Regions from separate parts of the Burkholderia sp. BC1 genome, predicted to be linked through region 2. Evidence: predicted binding sites of a transcription regulator. Region 2 holds the regulator's gene; each other region holds the start of a gene.
What was found. Region 2 encodes LexA, which represses DNA repair genes until DNA is damaged. Its sites were predicted from a motif close to ACTGTATNNNNATACAGT; they were not measured.
Positions count from the first base shown of each region.

Region 1 (4,304 bases), on a different contig from region 2:
CTGTTTCATGTGGAAATGAAGGTCCGCCTGCCGGCGGATATGGACCCGGTCAAGGCCGCGACGCTGAAGGCCGAGGAAAAGGCGATGTGTCAGCGGTTGATGAACGAAGGCGTGTGGCGCCATCTGTGGCGGATCGCCGGGCAGTACGCGAACGTCAGCATCTTCGACGTCGACAGCGTGCAGCAGCTGCACGACGTGCTGAGTCAGCTGCCGCTGTTTCCGTATATGGAGATGGAGGTACGCGCGTTGTGCCGCCATCCGTCGTCGGTGCGCGACGACGATCGGTAAGCGCGCGCGTGTCGCGGCCGTCGTTTGACGGCGGCACGCGACACGCAAAGGGCAAAGGGCGAACGGCAACGGCGACCTGCGAAAACGCGCGGGTCGTTCGTGCCGTTTTTGCGTCGTGCGGCGCGCGTATCGCGCTCGTGCACCGCGCGATGCCTGCGCGCCGCGCGATGCGCGCGCTACGCCGCGAGATGCGCCGCAAAGCCGACCTTGCCCGGCGCGATGTCCGGCTTCAGCGTCAGCGCGGGGATGTCGTAGTCGCCCGCGTTTTGCCGGCGATACGGAATCGGCGGCGTCGTGGCGAGTTCGTCCAGACGCTTGCCGAGCGCGGCGCGCGTTTCCGCGAAACGCGCGTCGTCCATCCGGTGCGTCTGATAGATGACGAACGGCGGCAACACGTCGAAGCCCGGGTAATAGAGGATGCCGTGCTGGATCGGAAACAGCACGTCGTCGATCGGCCCGTTGATGCCGCGCGCGCTGTAGTGCGATTCCCATCCGCCGGTCGTGACGATCAGCATCGCGCGCTTGCCGGCCAGCGAGCCTTCGCCGTAACGATCGCCCCAGTGCCGGTCGGAATGCTCGCCGACGCCATATGCGAAGCCGTACGCATACACGCGCTCGACCCACCCTTTCATGATCGCCGGCATCGAGAACCACCACAGCGGGAACTGCAGGATCACCGTATCGGCCCACTTGAGCTTCTCCTGCTCGCGCGCGATGTCTTCGCGCTGCGTGCCGGTCTCGTAGGCGCGCTTCGAGTCGAGCGCCGGATCGAAGCGCGCGTCGTGCGAGCGGTCGATCATGTCGTTTGCGTCGAGCGCGGGCTTCCAGTTCATCGCATACAGGTCGCTCACCTGCACCGTATGCCCGGCTGCTTCCAGACGCGCCACGGCAAAATCGCGCAATGCGCCGTTCAGCGAACGCGGCTCGGGATGTGCATAGACGATCAGCACGTTCATGTTCGGTCCTCCGTCGGTTTAATGGACTGCAGGATGCCGATCGCGCAGGTATATTGGAAATGAATTTCCGATATTCCAGGTATAGCGATGACTAATTTGAGGCGACTCGACCTGAACCTGCTCGTGACGCTCGACGTGCTGCTCGCCGAACTCAACGTGACGCGCGCGGCCGAGAAGCTCAACCTCTCGCAGCCGTCGGTCAGCGTGCATCTGCAGAAGCTGCGCGATACGTTCGGCGATCCGCTGCTGCTGCCGGGGCCGCGCGGCATGCGGCCAACCGCGCGCGCGGAAGCGCTGCGCGAGCCGTTGCGCGACGCGCTCGAGGCCGTCGAACGCGCGGTGCTGCCCGCGACGCCGTTCGATCCGTCGACCGCGACGCACACGTGGCGCGTGGCCGCGACCGACTACGGCGAATCGACGATCGTGCTGCCCGCGCTGCATGCGCTGCGCACGGCCGCGCCCGGCACGCGGCTCGCGATCGTCGAGCTCGTGCCGCCGCGCATCGAGCAGGCCGCCGCGCGCAACGACATCGATCTCGCCTTCCATACGACCGAAGGATCGCCGCCCGGCATGCGCCGGCTGCCGCTGTTCGCCGAGCGCTACGTGCTCGTCGGCCGCGCCGGTCATCCGAAACTGAAGCGTCGCCCGACGCTCGCGCAGTTCAATGCGCTCGAGCATGTGATCGTGTCGCCGGACGGCGGCGGCTTCTTCGGCGTGACCGACGAGGCGCTCGCGAAGGTCGGCGCGACGCGGCGCGTCGTGCTGTCCGTTCCGCATTTCCTGTTCGTGATGTCGGTGCTCGCGAGCAGCGATCTCGTCGCGATGCTGCCCGAGCGGCTCGTGCGCGATACGCCTGCGCTGCGCGTCGTCGACGCGCCGATCGACGTGCCCGGCTACGAAATGTCGATGCTGTGGCACGAGCGCGTGCATCGCGATCCGGCGCATCGGTGGCTGCGCGAAACGATCGCCGCCGCGGTCTAGCGAACAGGATCGCGTCCGGGGCTTGAAACGGCGCGAAACACTGTATATATTTACAGTGCTTTTGCACCATTTGACCCGAATTCCGTCATCCCGCGACGGACGGACTTTTGTGAGGCGACCATGTTCCAGTCATCCGCATTCGATCCCGAGCAACCCGGCTTCAATCCTGTCCAGTTCGAGCGCGCCGCGCAGCGCGCGGTCGTCGATCTGCAGCGCGCGGTGGCCGGCCCCGCGCAGCGCGCGCTCGGCCTGCGGCGGCGCAGCCATCCTGCTGCGGAGCGCACGATGAGCTGGCGTGCGCTGCTCGACGTCGAAGCGCTCGCGTTCTCGAACGCGGGGTTCGTGAGCCGCAACGATCCGGCGATCGTCGACGCCTTCATCCGGCTGTGCGACAGCCGGCTCGTGCCGGCCGACATCGACGAGCCGGTCGACTGGCGCCGCGACGACGACGATCTGCCGGCCGTCTATCTGATCGTCCGCGCGATGCTCGAAGCGGAAGCGGCGGAGCAGGCCGAAGCGGCGTGAGCGCGCGAAGCGCGAGCCAGCCTTAGAGCCGCGCGGCGAGCCGCGCGCCCTGGTCGATCGCGCGCTTTGCATCGAGTTCGGCTGCGCGGTCCGCGCCGCCGATCACGTGCACCGAACGCCCGGCCGCCTGCAGCGGCGCGAGCAGCGTGCGCTGCGGTTCCTGGCCGGTGCAGAGCACGATCGTGTCGGCTTCGATCAGAGCGTGCCCGGTGCGCTGCTCGCCGTACGACACGTGCAACCCGCGCGCATCGATCCGTTCGTAGTTCACGCCGCCGATCATCTTCACCTGCTTCATCTTCAGCGTCGCGCGGTGGATCCAGCCGGTCGTCTTGCCGAGCCCCTTGCCGAGCGGCGCGGGCTTGCGCTGCAACAGCGTCACGTCGCGCGCCGGCGGCGACACCTTGGCGCGCGTGATGCCGCCGCGCGTCGCGGCCGGGTCGGTCACGCCCCACTCCGCTTTCCATTCGTCGAGATCGAGCGCCGGCGACGGTCCGTCCTGCACGAGAAATTCCGCGACGTCGAAGCCGATCCCGCCCGCACCGATCACCGCGACACTCGGGCCGACCGGCCGCGCGCCCGTCAGCACGTCGATATAGCCGAGTACGTTCGGCCCGTCCTGCCCCGGAATCTTCGGATCGCGCGGCGATACGCCGGTCGCGAGCACGATCTCGTCGTAGCCGCCGGCGATCAGGTCGCTCGCCTCGACGCGCCGGTTCAGATGCAGCGCGACGCCGGTCAGCTCGATCTGGCGGCCGAAATAGCGCAGCGCTTCGTGAAACTCTTCCTTGCCCGGAATCCGCTTCGCGAGGTTGAATTGGCCGCCGATTTGCGCCGCGCCGTCGAACAGATCGACGCGATGGCCGCGCTGCGCGAGCACGGTCGCGCAGGCGAGCCCGGCCGGCCCGGCGCCGACCACCGCGATGCGCTTCGGCTGCGCGGCGCGCGCATACTGCAGCTCGGTCTCGTGACACGCGCGCGGATTCAGCAGGCACGATGCGATCCGGTTCTTGAACGCATGATCGAGACAGGCCTGATTGCAGCCGATGCACGTGTTGATTTCGTCCGCCCGGCCCTGCGCCGCCTTGACGACGAATTCCGGATCCGCGAGCAGCGGGCGCGCCATCGATACCATGTCCGCGCAGCCGTCGGCGAGAATCCGTTCGGCGATTTCGGGCCGGTTGATGCGGTTCGTCGTGACGAGCGGAATGCCGACCTCGCCCTTCATCTTCTGCGTGACCCACGCGAACGCGCCGCGCGGCACCGACGTCGCGATCGTCGGCACGCGCGCCTCGTGCCAGCCGATTCCCGTATTGAGAATCGTCGCGCCCGCGCGCTCGACCGCCTTCGCGAGTTGCACGGTCTCGCGCCAGTCGCTGCTGTCCGGAATCAGGTCGAGCATCGACAGCCGGTAGATCAGGATGAAATCGCGGCCGACCGCTTCGCGCGTGCGCTCGACGATCTCGATCGGCAGCCGGATCCGGTTTTCGTAGGCGCCGCCCCACGCGTCGGTGCGCTTGTTCGTATGCATCGAGATGAACTGATTGATCAGGTAGC
Region 1 is NZ_JBQYLP010000032.1:56,256-60,559, reverse strand. Features, by position in the region: gene catC (muconolactone Delta-isomerase) at 1-288, shown strand, start outside; gene ACSHSS_RS17470 (NAD(P)H-dependent oxidoreductase) at 465-1,244, opposite strand; gene ACSHSS_RS17465 (LysR family transcriptional regulator) at 1,332-2,225, shown strand; gene ACSHSS_RS17460 (DUF2471 family protein) at 2,346-2,750, shown strand; gene ACSHSS_RS17455 (oxidoreductase) at 2,773-4,304, opposite strand, start outside.
Region 1: the regulator LexA is predicted to act here: its motif matches at 2,265-2,282, upstream of ACSHSS_RS17460 (DUF2471 family protein).

Region 2 (4,304 bases):
GCACGAGCGCGCGCGCCGCGTGCGCCGACATGCCGAAATAGCGGCTGAACACGAGCAGGTTCTCGCGAACCGTGAAGTCGGGATCGAGATTGTCGAACTGCGGCACGACACCGACGCGCCGCCGTGCATGCCGCGCACGCGACGGCACCGGTTCGCCGCACAGCGAGATTGCGCCGGCGTCGGGATACGCGAGGCCGAGCAGCATCTTCAGTGTCGTGGTCTTGCCCGCGCCGTTCGGGCCGAGCAGCCCGTAGCACTCGCCGGCCTGCACGTGGAAGGACAGATCGTTGACGACGAGCTTGTCGCCATAGCGCTTTTCGACGTTCCGGAAATCGATGGGTGCGACGGACATGGCGGCGTTATCGTTGTGACGGCGAGCAGCGGTGCGCGCGGATGCCGCGAACGGATCGGGACAACGCCGGTCAGATCGGGCATGATCGAAGCAAGCGTGGCGATGCGCGTTCGCGTGCAGCGAAACCGCGGCACGACGGGCCATTCTAGTGCATCGCTTGCGTTCGTTCAGCGCGTATGCGCCGGCATCGTGCAGGGCCGCGATCATCGTGCACCGCATCATTGCGCACGCGCCGCATGCGGCGCGTCAGCGTTTTCCATCCCTTGCGCGCCGGATTGCGGCGCACCATGATGAATGTGTAGGGCTCGTTGTCGCGATAGGGAGGTCTCATGGCTAGCTACAACAAGATTCTGCTGTGCTACGACGGAACGCTCGAGGGGCGCAAGGCGCTGCGATGCGGTGCCAATCTCGCGTTGGACCTGAAGGCCGAAACGCATCTGCTGTCGGTCGTCGACATGCGTTCGAGCATCGCGCAAAGTGCCGGCTTGCTGACCGACGTCGCATGCGGCCGCTTCGAGGAAACCGCACGTGAAATCCTGCAGGAAGGCGTGAACTGGCTGCGCGAGCGCGGCGTGCAGGCAGAGGGCCATTTCGCGTTCGGTTATCCGATCGACGAAATCGCGAACCTCGCCGGCGAGCTGAAAGTCGATCTCGTCGTCGTCGGACACCGATGCCGCAGCGGACTATCGAGATGGTGGATGGGGTCGGGCAATACGCAACTGCTCGATCGCGTGAACTGCAGCATTCTGGTTGCATGCTCGTCGGCCGAAGAGCAGAAGGCCGAAATCGCACGCGAGCGCGAAGCCGCGACGGCGAGCGGCCAGTGATGTGATGAGCGCGATCGGCGCTCGAGGCGCCGATCGCGGCGACGTCGCCAACGCTGCCGCGGCAGCGCGCCGACGCGCGCTACGCGTGCAGATCGATCGCCGACAGCTTCCACGAGAACAGGCCGAAGCGGTGGAAGATCGCTGCATAGCGCGTGCCGTCGGCCGTGCGCTGATAGGTGACGACGAATTCGTCAATATTGCGGTAGCCGGCGTGCGTTTGCTGCTGCGCCGGTGGCGCCGCTGGAGCGGATGCTGCCGGCGGCGGCGCCGATGCGACCGCGCTGCCCGGAGCCGGTGCGCTCGCCGGCGGCACGGCCGCGCCGGGTGCAGACGGCGCAGCGCCGCCGGCCTGCTGCGCCTGCCAGTCGGGCGGACGCTCGCCGGGATTGCCTTTCGGCGGGAAACCGCTCATCAGGGCGGCCACGCCTTCCGGCGTCGCATACGCATCGACGAGCGGCCCGATCAACGCGGAACCGATCAGCGCGCCGAGTACCGCGAACGGGTTGTCCTTCTTCACCGCGTCGATCCGGCGCATCAATTCCTCGGTGACCTGCTGCTTCAGGCTGATCCGCAGCGACGGAAAGTCGACGTATTCGCTGACGGCCTGCGCATCGCGCGCATCGATCGCCGACTTCAGGCGGCCGAGCGCGATGTACGGCGACGCGTAGGCATAGCCGATCGCCGCGATGACGGCGACCGCCAGCACGACGATCAGCAAGGGTTTGAGCCGCCATGCGCGGCTCGACGAGCGCGTCACGATACCTCCGGAGCGAAACCGTGTCGCAATCAGAGACCGCCTTGCGCGGCCGAACGTTCCTCCGCGATGCAGCGATCGATCATCCGGCAGACGGCGTCGATCGTGCCGACCATGATCAGCCGCGAACGGCCGTGATAGACGCGCACCGGTGCGCGCCGCGCGGGCTCCGCGTGATTGAGCCCGGCATTGAGCGACACGCGCGCGAAGGCGGGGAGCGCCGAAGGCAGCAGCGACGCCTGCCGTTCGACTGCGACTTCATGGCCGGCGGGCGCCGCAGCGGACAGCGGCGCGCAGGGCGTGCGGCCGCGCAGATGACGCAGGCGACCGAATTGACGGAAAGGCAGCAGGCGGGCAAGGCGTTCCATGGTGTTCTCCTGAGCGAGACGGAATGTCAGAGTTCGCCCGAGCGGATCAGCCCGACGGCGATGCCTTCCAGCGCGAAATCCGCGCTGCCGGCCTTGACGAAGATGTTTTCGTAATCCGGGTTCTCGGCGATCAGCTCGATGCCGCCCGGCCGGCGCATCAGACGCTTGACCGTGACGTCGTCGCCGAGCCGCGCGACGATGATCTGGCCGTCCTTCGCTTCGGTGCGCTTCTGTACCGCGAGCAGATCGCCGTCGAGAATGCCGGCATCGCGCATCGACAGCCCGCGCACCTTCAGCAGATAGTCGGGCTTGCTCGAGAACAGCGCGGGATCGCACGCGAAGTGCTGTGAGATGTGTTCCTGCGCGAGGATCGGGCTGCCGGCCGCGACACGGCCGACGAGCGGCAGCGACAGTTGCATCAGCCCCGCATGCGGCAGCGTGAACTGGTGCGGCGCGTCGTCGCCGCCGAGCAGCCGGATGCCGCGCGACGCGCCCGCCGCCAGCTCGATCACGCCCTTGCGCGCCAGCGCACGCAGGTGCTCCTCGGCCGCGTTCGGCGAACTGAAACCCAGCTCGGCCGCAATCTCGGCGCGAGTGGGCGGAAAACCGGAGCGCTCGATCGCGCGGCGGATCAAGTCGAACACTTGCTGCTGGCGTGCGGTGAGTTTGGTCATGGTTCAACTGTATGGATAGACAGTGAGCTGTATTTTTATACAGTACTTCGCGAATTTCAAGTGTTACGTGAAGTTCGACGCGATCGCGCCGGTTCCGACGCCCGATTGCGACGTCCATGCGCCGGTTCGTCTGCCGCAACCGTCCGTCCGTATTGCGTTAGCACTTTTCAGTATTAAAAAATGAAGAAGGATTATTTTTAATCATGTAGCCCGTTCGATAGACTGGCCCGACATCGCAATACCGACAACACTGGAGAACCAAGGATGGTGAAGCGCACGACGGGGCTGATGAGCGGGGCGGGCCGCTTGATTGCAACACTCGCGCTGGGCGCGGCGGCGGCGCTGGGCGTCGCGACGCACGCGCAGGCCGATACGACGTTCCTGAACGTGTCGTACGACCCGACGCGCGAGCTGTACCAGGACTTCAACCAGGCATTCGGCAAGGAATGGAAGGCGAAGACGGGCGAGACGGTCAACTTCAAGCAGTCGCACGGCGGCTCGGGCGCGCAGGCGCGCTCGGTGCTCGACGGCCTGCAGGCCGACGTCGTGACGCTCGCGCTCGCCTATGACATCGACGCGCTCGCGAACAAGGGGCTCGTGAACAAGGACTGGCAGAAGCGCCTGCCCGACAACGCGTCGCCGTACACGTCGACGATCGTGTTCCTCGTGCGCAAGGGCAACCCGAAGGGCATCAAGGACTGGGACGACCTGACCAAGCCGGGCGTGTCGATCGTCACGCCGAACCCGAAGACTTCGGGCGGCGCGCGCTGGAATTACCTGGCCGCATGGGCGTATGCACTGCACAAGCCGGGCGGCAGCGAGCAGTCGGCGAAGGAATTCGTCACGAAGCTCTACAAGAACGCGGGCGTGCTCGATTCGGGCGCGCGCGGTGCGACGACGAGCTTCGTGCAGCGTGGCATCGGCGACGTGCTGATCGCATGGGAGAACGAGGCGTTCCTGTCGATCAAGGAGTTCGGGCCCGACAAGTTCGAGATCGTCGTGCCGTCGGCGAGCATTCTGGCGGAGCCGCCGGTCGCGGTCGTCGACAAGGTCGTCGACAAGAAGGGCACGCGCAAGCTCGCGGAAGCGTACCTGAACTTCCTGTACAGCCCGCAGGGCCAGGAAATCGCGGCGCGCAATTACTATCGGCCGCGCTCGAAGAGCGTGCCGGCGGAACTGACCAAGCAGTTCCCGAAGCTGAAGCTGTACACGGTCGACGACACGTTCGGCGGCTGGACGAATGCGCAAAAGACGCATTTCGCGGACGGCGGCGTGTTCGATTCGATCTACAAGCCGCAGTAATACGACAACGACAGCGGCGCGCCACGT
Region 2 is NZ_JBQYLP010000076.1:12,690-16,993, forward strand. Features, by position in the region: gene nodI (nodulation factor ABC transporter ATP-binding protein NodI) at 1-352, opposite strand, end outside; gene ACSHSS_RS25825 (universal stress protein) at 682-1,179, shown strand; gene ACSHSS_RS25830 (DUF2939 domain-containing protein) at 1,259-1,936, opposite strand; gene ACSHSS_RS25835 (hypothetical protein) at 1,966-2,301, opposite strand; gene lexA (transcriptional repressor LexA) at 2,328-2,975, opposite strand; gene ACSHSS_RS25845 (sulfate ABC transporter substrate-binding protein) at 3,240-4,277, shown strand.

Region 3 (4,304 bases), on a different contig from region 2:
CGTCAGCTGGTACGTGCCTTTCGGCGCGGCCATCCGTCGCCATGAAATCAGCTCGGACAGGTTGCCGTAGCCTTCGCGATTCTGCGCGAGCAGCACGAGCCCGAATGCGCCGGGCCCCGGGTCGTGACCGGGCGGCGCCTCATCCGGCGTGACCTCGAAGTACGAACCGATGATCAGCGGCAAGCCGGCGGCCCGCGCCGCGACATGCATCCGCGGTGCGCCCGCGAGCGAGCATTCGTCGGTGATCGCGATGCCGCGATAGCGGAGCTTCACGGCGCGCGCGACCAGTTCCTCCGCATGCGATGCGCCATGCAGGAACGAAAAGTTCGAACGGCAGAACAACTCCGCATAAGCGGGCAGCAACCGGGATTCCGCAACCATCGCCGCTCACCCGAACAGGCCGTGCAGAAACCAGTGCGGGTCTGCCTGACTGCTCATTCGTTCCCTGAATATCCAGTAGCACGCGCCCTCTTCGTCTTGCGCCACGTAGTAATCGCGCGCGATCGTTTGACCGTCGAACCAGCCTGCCTCGATCCGCTCGGGCGACGACATCGGCCTGAGCGGCGTATGGAACACCGGCCGGTTCTCGCGCATCAGCAGCGGCAACGGCTCGGGCAGCAACCATACGGGACGCGGCGGCATCGCCGGCGGCGCGCCCGGCGGCTTGCCGGCCTGCGCATCGAGCGGCAGCCAGCGATTCGCGGCTTCGGGCCGATGATCGGCCACCGGCGCCGCGCACAGCACGTTCTCGGCGCCGAGCCGCGCGACCAGCAGTTCGAGCAGCCGCGCGCGCGTTTCCTTCGTGCCGCCCGGCTCGGGAAACAGATCGTCGGCCGGCGGCGCGACCGATTCGACGCGCGTGGCCTTCAGGCGCACCGCGATCACCGCGGCCGGCAATTCGACGCGCGCAAGCCGTTCGCCGAGCAGCCGCATGAAATGCGCTTCGTCGCGCACGGGCGCGGCGAACGCGAGTTCGAGCGACGTGGGCGGCACGGCCTGGCGGCCGCGCTCGTGCTCGAGATCGAACGTCATCGCAGCCAGCGACAACTGCCGCGCGGCGAGCCAGCCGCACAACTGCACGACGAGACGCCGCGCGACGAACAGCACGGCTTCCGCATAGTCGACGCGCTCCGCCAATTCGAGCCGCACGTCGAACACCGGCGGCACCGCCATCCATGCCAGCGGCTCGACCGCGTCGCCATAGGCGCGATCGAGCGCGGCCAGCAGCGCCGGCCCGCAACGGCGCTGCAGCCCCTTGCGCGGCAGCCCGCGCAGATCGGCGAGCGTGCGGCAGCCGAGGCCGTCGAACCAGCCCGCATACGGACGCGCGTCGGGCAGCAGCACGCAGGGCAGCGCGTCGAGCGCGCGAACGAGCGATGCGCGGCGCGCGACGCGGCGCCGGCTGCGCACACGGGCCGACGCGCGCGCCAGCAGCCACGCGCCGCCGGCGGTCGGCGCGGCGGACATGCGTGCCGCATAGCCGAGCGCCGCGAGCGTCGCGCGCACTTGCCGGCACAGCGACGGCAAGCCGCCGAACAGGCGCAGGCTCGGGCCGACGTCGACGACGAGCGTCGCTTCGTCGGCCAGTGCGACGTTCGGCGAAAAGCGCAGCAGCGCGAGCGCGACCGCGCGCAGCGCATCGGCTTCGCGCGCGGGATCGCGTTCGACGAGCTGCGTGTCGGGCGCGAGCGTCAGCACGCCGCCGCGCTTCATGCCCGCGCGCACGCCCTGCCGCCGCGCGGCCGCATCGGCGATCAGCACGACGCCCTGCTCGAGCACCGCACAGCCGGCGCCGCCCGCATCGCCGTCAGACGGCGGCGCGGCGCACACGTCGAGCGGCAGGCGCGGCAGATGGATGCCGAGCAAGACGCGCATAGCGGCTCTCCACGATGGGCGACGGCAGGTCGAGTTCGAGCGGCTCGCTGCGCGCGGGCCCGCGGCGCTTCACGATGTCGAGCGACACGCCGCCCGGCGCCGGATACAGCGCGACGCGCAGCACCGCCGGCGACGGCTGCCGCGCGGCCGACAGCGGACGCAGCATCACGAACAGCGTGTCGCCGGTGCGCGCGGCCGCGAGATGCAGACGCCGCAGCGCGTCGGGCCGCGCATCCTGCCATAGCAGCAGCGCGCCGCAGCAGCCGGTCTTGAGCGCCTGCTCGGCGGCCCACAACGCATCGATGCGGCTGCCGGCGCGCAGCCACAGCAGCGACTCCGGCGGCACGCCGAGCGCGGCGAGCGCGGCCGCATGCGGCCATTGCGGCGGCGCGACGAGCACGAGCGGCCGCCGCGCGCTGACGGTGCGCGCGAGCGCGGGCGCGAGCAGCCGCATCTCGCCGCAGCCCGGCTGCGCGGCCAGCAGCTCGATCAGCCCGCCGACCGGCCAGCCGCCGCCCGGCAACTCGGCGGACAGCGTCGCGAAGCCCGTGTCGATCGTGCGCGGGCCGCCGCGCGCGAGCTGCGAGCCGCGCCAGAGCGACGGATGGAGGGATTCGGGGGACAGGGATGAAGCGGACATCATGCGACTCGATGCTGTATGGATATACAGTATAGAGGATCGCCTTGGGCGCTGTCAGGCCTCAACAAAAAGGGTCATGCAGATTGCCGGAGCCGCCGCCCAGGCGGCTATCCGTCCCCGCAAACGACGCGGGCCGCCGCGGCGACGCGCACGCTGCGCGCCGGCCGCGGCGGCCCGATCGGCCGAGCGGGCGCTCAGCCCAGCAGCAGCGCGTCGTCGTCGAGCTGCTCGTGCCGCACCTTCTCGAACATCTGCAGCAGATCCGGCACGTCGAGCCCCTTGCGCGCGTCGCCCGCCACGTCGAGCACGACCTGCCCCTGATGCAGCATCACCGTGCGATCGCCGTAGTCGAGCGCCTGCCGCATGCTGTGCGTGACCATCATCGTCGTCAGCTTGCTGTCGGCGACGATGCGCGCGGTCAGCTCCAGCACGAACGCCGCCGTCTTCGGATCGAGCGCGGCCGTGTGCTCGTCGAGCAGCAGGATCCGCGACGGCCGCAGCGACGCCATCAGCAGGCTCACCGCCTGACGCTGGCCGCCCGACAGCAGCCCGATCCGGTCGGTCAGCCGGTTCTCGAGGCCGAGGTTCAGCAGCCGCAGCTTGTCGCGGAACAGCTCGCGCGACGCGCGATCGAGCGCCGCGCGAAACCCGCGCCGCGCGCCGCGCGCCATTGCGAGCGCCATGTTCTCCTCGATCGTCAGCGCCTCGCAGGTGCCGGCCATCGGATCCTGGAACACGCGCGCGACGAGATGCGCACGGTCCCATGCGGGCTGGCGCGTGACGTCGGCGCCGTCGATCGCGATGCGGCCCGAATCGACGCGCTGGTCGCCGCTGATCGCATTCAGGAACGTCGACTTGCCGGCGCCGTTCGAGCCGATCACCGCGACGAACTGGCCGTCGGGAATCTCGAGCGACAGCCCGCGCAGCGCGCGCGTCTCGATCGGCGTGCCGGGATTGAACGTGAGTGTGAGGTCTTGTGCGGACAGCATGTCATGCCCCTCCGTTCTTGCGCGCGAACAGCTTCTTGCGCGTCGCCGGCAGCACCAGCGCGATCGTGACGAGCGCGGCCGTCACGAGGTTCAGGTCCTGCGCCTTCAGGCCGATGAATTCGCTGTTCAGCGCAAGCGCGATGAAGAAGCGATAGACGATCGCGCCGAGCACGACCGCGAGCGTCGTCAGCACGAGCCGGCGCGCGGGCAGCAGCGTCTCGCCGATGATCACCGCCGCGAGCCCGATCACGATCGTGCCGATCCCCATCGAGATGTCGGCGCCGCCCTGCGTCTGCGCGAACAGCGCGCCGGCGAGCGCGACGAGCGCGTTCGACAGCGCCATCCCGGCGAGCGTCGCGCGGCCCGTCGCGATGCCTTGCGCGCGCGCCATCCGCGGATTCGCGCCGGTCGCGCGCATCGCGAGACCGAGCTGCGACGAGAAGAACCAGTCGAGGCCGAGCTTCGCGACCACGACCACGAGCGCGAGCAGCGCCGGACGCAGCACGTAGTCGGGCAGCCAGTCGGGCTGCAGCACCGTGAAGACGCTCGGCTCGGTGATCAGCGGCACGTTCGGGCGGCCCATGATCCGCAGGTTCACCGAATAGAGCGCGATCATCATCAGGATGCTGGCGAGCAGATCCATGATCTTGAGGCGCACGTTGAGCCAGCCCGTCACGAACCCGGCGAGCGCGCCCGCGACGATCGCGAGACAGGTCGACGTGAACGGATCGTAGCCGGCGGAGATCAGCGTCGCGGCGACCGCGCCGCCGAGCGGAAAGCTGCCGTCGACGGTCAGGTCG
Region 3 is NZ_JBQYLP010000005.1:57,415-61,718, forward strand. Features, by position in the region: gene ACSHSS_RS04000 (error-prone DNA polymerase) at 1-381, opposite strand, end outside; gene ACSHSS_RS04005 (Y-family DNA polymerase) at 388-1,875, opposite strand; gene imuA (translesion DNA synthesis-associated protein ImuA) at 1,808-2,515, opposite strand; gene ACSHSS_RS04015 (ABC transporter ATP-binding protein) at 2,710-3,504, opposite strand; gene ACSHSS_RS04020 (ABC transporter permease) at 3,506-4,304, opposite strand, start outside.
Region 3: the regulator LexA is predicted to act here: its motif matches at 2,529-2,546, upstream of imuA (translesion DNA synthesis-associated protein ImuA).